2 regions of the Spongiactinospora sp. 9N601 genome follow, and region 2 is predicted to be linked to the other one. Evidence: riboswitches for the same ligand, from Rfam matches in the RefSeq annotation. Region 2 holds a riboswitch; the other holds the start of a gene.
What was found. A riboswitch is a leader RNA that binds a small molecule or an ion and turns the genes downstream of it on or off. The one in region 2 is predicted to bind S-adenosylmethionine.
Positions count from the first base shown of each region.

Region 1 (3,399 bases), on a different contig from region 2:
CCGCGAGCAGCGTGCGCGCCCACACCGCCCGGACCGGCACCTCCATGCCCAGCATCCGCTCGGCGGCCAGGACCACGCCCAGCTCGTTGGCGAACGCCGACAGCCAGTCATGCCGGTTGGCCAGCATGATGATCTGCCGGTAGTCGCGCACCTCGAAAAGCTTCTCCGCGCCCCGGTGCATGTACCCGATGACCGGCTCGGCCGAACTGATCCGCTCGCCGTCGAGCATCAGGCGCAGCCGCAGCACCCCGTGGGTGGACGGGTGCTGCGGGCCGATGTTGAGGATCATGTCCTCGGTCGCCAGCTCCTTGGCTCCCGCGCCGATCCCCACCATGCGTTCGGTCATGGCTTCCTGCATGCCTTCATGCTGTCACGTCAGCGCCGGGTGGCAAGGTCCCGCAGGGCGGCGGCCAGCCGGTCGACGTGCTCGCTGGTCGTGCCGAGGCCGATGGAGGCGCGCACCGCGCCCGACGTGCCATCGGCGCAGCCACCGGGCACTCCGTCCAGCAGGTGCGTGACCAGCGGGTGCGCACAGAACTTACCGTCGCGTACGCCGATGCCGTACTCCGCCGACAGCGCCTCGGCCACCTCGCGCGGCGTCCAGCCGTCCAGCACGAACGACACGATCCCGACCCGCGGGTGGTCCGGCCCCCACAGCGACAGCTCGTGGACCCCCTCGATGCCCGCCAGGGCGGCGCGCAACCGGGCCAGGAGGCGTTCCTCCTCGCGGACCAGCGGCAGCCAGCCGGTGGCGGTCAGCGCGTCGCAGGCGGCGGCGAGCGCGATGGCGCCCAGCACGTTGGGGGTGCCGGCCTCGTGCCGCTGCTCGGCGTCGTCACTCCAGTCGGCGGTCTCCGCGGTGACCGAGCGGGTCGCGCCGCCGCCGCGGAGGTACGGGTCGGCGTCCGTGAGCCAGTCCGGGCGGCCGGCCAGCGCGCCCGCGCCGAACGGCGCGTACAGCTTGTGGCCGGAGAACGCCACGTAGTCCAGGTCGAGCGCGGTGAGGTTGAGCCGCCGGTGCGGTACCAGTTGCGCGGCGTCCACCAGGATGCGCGCCCCGTGCCGGTGCGCGATGTGCGCCAGCGCCGCGATCGGCCACAACTCGCCGGTCACGTTGGAGGCGGCGGTGACGACCAGCAGCTTCGGGCCCTCGATCGCGGCCAGCGCCTCGTCCGCGGCCCGTACGGCCGCGCCAGGGAACGCGGGCGGCGCCAGCCGTACGGCCTGCGGCCAGGGCAGCAGCGACGCGTGGTGCTCGGAGTCGAACACGACCGCGGTCGTGCCCGTGGGCAGGCAGCGGGCCAGCAGGTTGGTCGCGTCGGTGGTGTTCCTGGTGAACACGACGGCGTCGCCCGGCCGCGCCCCCACGAACCCGCGCACGGTCTGCCTGGCCTGCTCGTAGCGCGCGGTGGTGAGCTGCGAGGCGTAGCCCGCCCCGCGGTGAACGCTGGAGTAGGCGGGCAGCGCGGCGGCCACGGCGGCGTTCACCGGGGCCAGACAGGGGGCGCTCGCCGCGTAGTCGAGGTTCGCGTACGGCACCAGCCTGCCGCCCTTCACCGGCACTTCGAGGTCGCAACCGAGCACTTCGGGCAGCGGGCGCCCGCCGGGGGCGACGGCCTGCGGGACGGACCCGGAGCGCTGCCGTTGCGAGAAGATGCTCAGCCGGCCGGATGCGCTGGTCACGTCGCTGGTAGTGGTCGTCGTGGTCACGGACACGCCATGCCTCCTCAGGGTCGTCGGACCCCTGCCCTGGCGTGGACGGCGACGGAGCCCGCGCTTGCCCGGCGCACCACGCGCCGGACCAGGTCTTCACCCGGGGCACCCCGCCGCGGACGCGAGGGTTGCCGGCCAGCTAGCCGGGGCTTTGCGCTGGCACTCATGACCTATAGGGGAACTATAACCGAACGCCCCGCCATGATCGCAACCAGGTAACGGCTCGCCGTGAGTTCGTCACGTTCCCGAACTTTCTCCCCGGCCCGCACGTTGCGACCAGCGAACTTGTGAACATGAGCGCTGGAGGACCGATGGACTGGGTGACCGACCCGGGTGTCTGGATCGGGTTCTTGACCCTGGTCAGCCTGGAGATCGTGCTGGGCATCGACAACATCATCTTCATTTCGATCCTGGCCGGGAAACTACCCCCCGAGCAACGCGACAGGGCCCGCGTCCTCGGCATCGCCGCCGCCCTGATCAGCCGCCTGGCCCTGCTCTTCGCCCTGTCCTGGGTGGTACGGCTGACCGCGCCGCTGTTCGAGGTCTTCGGCAACGAGATATCCGGCCGCGACCTGATCCTCCTCCTCGGCGGCCTCTTCCTGCTGGCCAAGAGCACCTTCGAGATCGGCGACAGCCTGGAGGGCAAGTCCGGCCACGCGGCCGGCAAGGTCGCCCCCTCGTTCACCTCCGTGATCCTTCAGATCATGGTGCTCGACATCGTCTTCTCCCTCGACTCGGTCATCACCGCGGTCGGCATGGTCGACGAACTCGGCGTGATGGTCGCCGCCGTGGTGGTCGCCGTGATCGTCATGCTGGTCGCCTCCGGCCCGATCGCCCGCTTCGTGGACGCCCACCCCAGCATCAAGATGCTCGCCCTGGCATTCCTGATCCTGATCGGCGTGGTACTCGTCGCCGAGGGCCTCGGCCAGCACATCGACAAGGGCTACATCTACTTCGCGATGGCCTTCTCCCTGGCCGTCGAACTCCTCAACATCCGCGTCCGCACCAAGGCCGGCCGCCGCGCCCCCATCGAACTCCACGGCCGCTACACCGGCGACCAGGAGTGATGATCTCCGCTTCGCTGGTCAGGCGCGTTTGGCGATGGCGGTGATGAGGGGCTGGATGAGTCGGGCGGCGAGGGGGCCGAAGGCGGCGAGGATGAGGACGTAGGTGGCGGACAGGGGGCCGAGGTCGGGGTGGGCGCCTGCGCTGACGGCGAGGCCGGCGATGACGATGTTGAACTCTCCGCGGGGGATCATCGCGATGCCCGCACGGGCCTGGCCGGCCTTGGCGATGCCGGCTCGGCGGGCGGCGTACGCGCCGGTCAGCAGCTTGGTGATCAGGCTGACCACGGCGAGGGCGGCGGCGAGGGCGGCGACCGGGGGGATCGCGCCGGGGTCGGTCTGCATGCCGAAGAAGACGAAGAAGACCGCGGCGAACAGGTCGCGGATGGGGGTGAGCAGGGCGCGGGCGTCCTCGGCGAGTTCGCCGGACAGGGCGATGCCGACCAGGAACGCGCCCACGGCCGCGGAGACCTGGAGCTGCTGGGCGATGCCGGCCACCAGCAGCGTGAGCCCGAAGACCTTGAGCAGGAGGACCTCGGAGTTCGGGCTGGCCACGAACCACTCGATCGCCTTGCCGTACCTGAGGGCCACCAGCAGGACGACGCTGACCGTGCCGAGCGCG
Region 1 covers NZ_JBIRBB010000007.1:96,772-100,170, reverse strand. The annotation lists gene ACH34R_RS17865 (NADH-quinone oxidoreductase subunit D) at 1-358, opposite strand, end outside; gene ACH34R_RS17860 (aminotransferase class V-fold PLP-dependent enzyme) at 376-1,662, opposite strand; SAM riboswitch class IV at 1,769-1,884, opposite strand; gene ACH34R_RS17855 (TerC family protein) at 2,007-2,780, shown strand; gene ACH34R_RS17850 (cation:proton antiporter) at 2,799-3,399, opposite strand, start outside.
Region 1: it holds a riboswitch for S-adenosylmethionine, as region 2 does, so the genes downstream of both, ACH34R_RS17860 (aminotransferase class V-fold PLP-dependent enzyme) here and thrC (threonine synthase) in region 2, are expected to answer to the same signal.

Region 2 (3,399 bases):
CGGCCCCCAGGATGCCGGACAGCACCTCGATGCCCACGTCGTCGGGCAGCAGAGTGAAGTACTCCGGCGGGGCCCACGGCGTGTGCGAGAAGTGCGCGATCCGCACGTCGGGCCGTTCGCCGCGGAGCATCGCCGGGGCCAGCGTGAGGTGGTAGTCCTGGATCATCACCCGCGCGCCCGGCCCGGCCTGCTCGGCGAGCGCCAGCGCGAACGCCGCGTTGTAGGACTGGTACGACTCCCACTCGCGGCGGAACCTGCCGTCGAAGTGCGGCGCGTTGGGCGTGTCGTAGAGCAGGTGGTTGACGAACCACAGGGTCGAGTTGGCGACCGCGTTGTAGGCCCGGTGGAAGGTCGCGGGCGGGATGTCCAGCATGCGCAGCGGGCCGGTGTCGTATCCGGCGTGGTCCAGGCGTCCGCCGGGGGCCAGTCGTACGGCGGAGCGGTCGCCGTCGGACAGCGCCGCGCACACCCACAGCACGTCCATCTGCTTGACCACGCCGGACAGGCCGGAGACCAGGCCGCCACCGCCCCTGCGCATGGTCAGCTCGCCGCCCTCGGAGAGGGTGAAGGAGACCGGGCCGCGGTTGGAGGCCACCAGGACAGCGTTCAACGTTAGACCACCGTTCCTTCGCCGTGGGACGCTTGCGGGAAGGTTAACCAACCCTGATCCCTGACCATAGGATGTCCAGGACTCACGGCTGATGGGGACCCGAATGGCGCTGGACGAGACGACCGAGCAACTGGCCCGCGCCGCCGCGCAGGGTGACCACCGGGCACTCGGCGAGCTGCTGCGGCGGATCGAGCCCGACGTGCTGCGGCACTGTGGCCGCATCCTTCCCTACCACCACGACGCCGAGGAGGCGTGCCAGGACACCCTGCTCGCCGTGGCCCGCAACATCGGCCGGTTCGAGGGGCGGGCACGGTTCAGCACCTGGCTGCACATCGTGACGGCCAACTGCGCGCGCACGACGTACCGCACGCTCAAGCGCCGGGCGGCCGAGCAGAGTTCGGACGAGCTGCCCATGCAGCGGCCCGACGTCCGCAGGGTGAGCGTGATCGCGGGGTCGCGGCTCGACCTGCTCGACGCGATGGAGGCGCTGGAGGCCGACAAGCCGGACCTCGCGCAGGCGCTGGTGTTACGTGACATCTGCCAGCTCGACTACGCGGAGGTGGCAGAGCAGCTCCAGATCCCGCTCGGCACGGCCAAGTCACGCATCCACCAGGCGCGCAAGTTCGTGCAGGCGGCTCTGGGCGACGCCTACGGAGGCTGATCCGGACCGATCTCTGGACGGTTGCCGTCTTGAATGTTGAGATGGCTCGTCACGGATGTCCGATTGCCGGGTAGAGTGCGAGCGAGCCTGTGCGTCAGGCTCGCCAGACTTCACAACTTCATATTGCTCATCCAGAGGGGTGGAGGGACCGGCCCTGCGAAGCCCCGGCAACCTTCCCGGTGATCAGCGCTCGCGACATGGCGAGAGGCCGGCCGGGACAGGTGCCAAATCCGGCCTGTGATCAAGGCGGTCGCAGGCGAAGATGAGGGAAAGGCCTCGCTTCCATGGCGCTCGCGACACACGACAAGCCCGCCACCACCGACTTCGGCGCCGCCGTCGCCCTCTCCTGCCGCGAGTGCGGCACCCGTTACGACCTCGGCCCTGACTTCGCCTGTATCGAGTGTTTCGGCCCTCTGGAGGTCGCCTACGAGTTCGGGCCGGTCACGCGCGAGGAGATCGCGGCGGGGCCGGCCAACGTATGGCGGTACCGCGCGCTGCTCCCGGTACCGGCCGACGTGGCGGACAAGCCCAACCTGGCCCCCGGCTGGACCAAGCTGGTGCGGGCCGACCGGCTGGCCGCCGAGCTGGGCCTGCGCTCGCTGCACATCAAGGACGACTCGGGCAATCCCACCCACTCCTTCAAGGACCGTGTGGTGGCCATCGCCGTCGAGGCCGCCCGCAACTTCGGCTTCCACACCCTGTCCTGCTCCTCGACGGGCAACCTCGCGGGCGCGGTCACGGCGGCGGCGGCGCGGGCCGGGCTCGACGCCTGCGTGTTCATCCCCGCCGACCTGGAGCAGGCCAAGGTGGTCATGGGGTCGGTGTACGGCGGCAGGCTCGTCGGCATCGAGGGCACCTACGACGAGGTCAACCGGTTCTGCTCGGAGCTGATCGGCGACCCGCTGGGCGACAAGTGGGGGTTCGTCAACGTCAACCTGCGGCCCTACTACGCGGAGGGCTCCAAGACCCTCGCCTACGAGATCGCCGAGCAGCTCGGATGGCGGCTGCCCGAGCAGATCGTGATCCCGATCGCGTCCGGCTCGCAGCTCACCAAGATCGACAAGGGCTTCGCCGAACTGATCAAGCTGGGCCTGGTCGAGGACCGGCCCTACAAGGTCATCGGGGCGCAGGCGGCGGGGTGCGCGCCGGTGGCGACGGCGTTCCGCGCCGGGCATGACGTGATCAAGCCCGTCAAGCCGAACACCATCGCCAAGTCGCTGGCCATCGGCAACCCGGCGGACGCGCCGTACGTGCTGGACATCGTCCGCCGTACCGGCGGGGTGGTGGAAGATGTCACCGACGACCAGATCGTGGACGCGATCCGGCTGCTGGCCCGCACCGAGGGCATCTTCGCCGAGACTGCGGGCGGCGTGACCGTCGGGGTCCTGACCAAGCTGGTCCGCGAGGGCCGCCTCGACCTCGAGGCCGAGACCGTGGTCCTCAACACCGGCGACGGCCTGAAGACCCTCGACGCGGTCGCGGACCACGCGCGTCCCTCGGCGGTGATCCGCCCGTCCCTCGACGCCTTCCGCGCGACCGTTGCCGAGTGAACCGCATATCTGACGAAAGTGAGCTGAAAATGAGCGTTTCTGTGCGTATTCCGACGATTTTGCGCACATACACCGATGGTGCGGCGGAGGTCGGCGGGGAGGGCGCGACGCTGCGCGAGGTCTTCCAGAAGCTGGACGCGGACTATCCGGGCATCGGGGCCCGCATCCTGGACGAATCCGGAAAGATCCGGCGTTTTGTGAACGTGTATGTGGGGGATGAGGACGTCCGTTTTTCGGATGGCCTCGACACGGCGACGCCTGAAGGCGTTCAGGTCTCCGTCATCCCGGCGGTCGCGGGAGGCGCCCGCTGAGGGTGTCCCCAGCGGTACATTTCGGTGTCCTGGACGGGAGCGAGCGAGTACGGCGGTACGGCGTCGCTCGCCCCGATACCGAACCGGCATGATCGCCCGGCGCCCGGAGCCCCCCACCATCACGGCACCACCGGGCCGACCGCGACGACGACCCCCGCCAGGAGCCCGCTAAGGCGGGCCGTATGCGCCTCCGGCCCTTGCCGGTGGCGGCCTGCTGAGTGCGGCCCTTACAGCGGCCCGAGCCGGGGGCCTGCTGAGGTGGGGCCT
Region 2 covers NZ_JBIRBB010000030.1:30,347-33,745, reverse strand. The annotation lists gene ACH34R_RS41855 (trehalose-6-phosphate synthase) at 1-610, opposite strand, end outside; gene ACH34R_RS41850 (RNA polymerase sigma factor) at 714-1,271, shown strand; SAM riboswitch class I at 1,396-1,540, shown strand; gene thrC (threonine synthase) at 1,556-2,821, shown strand; gene ACH34R_RS41840 (MoaD/ThiS family protein) at 2,851-3,132, shown strand.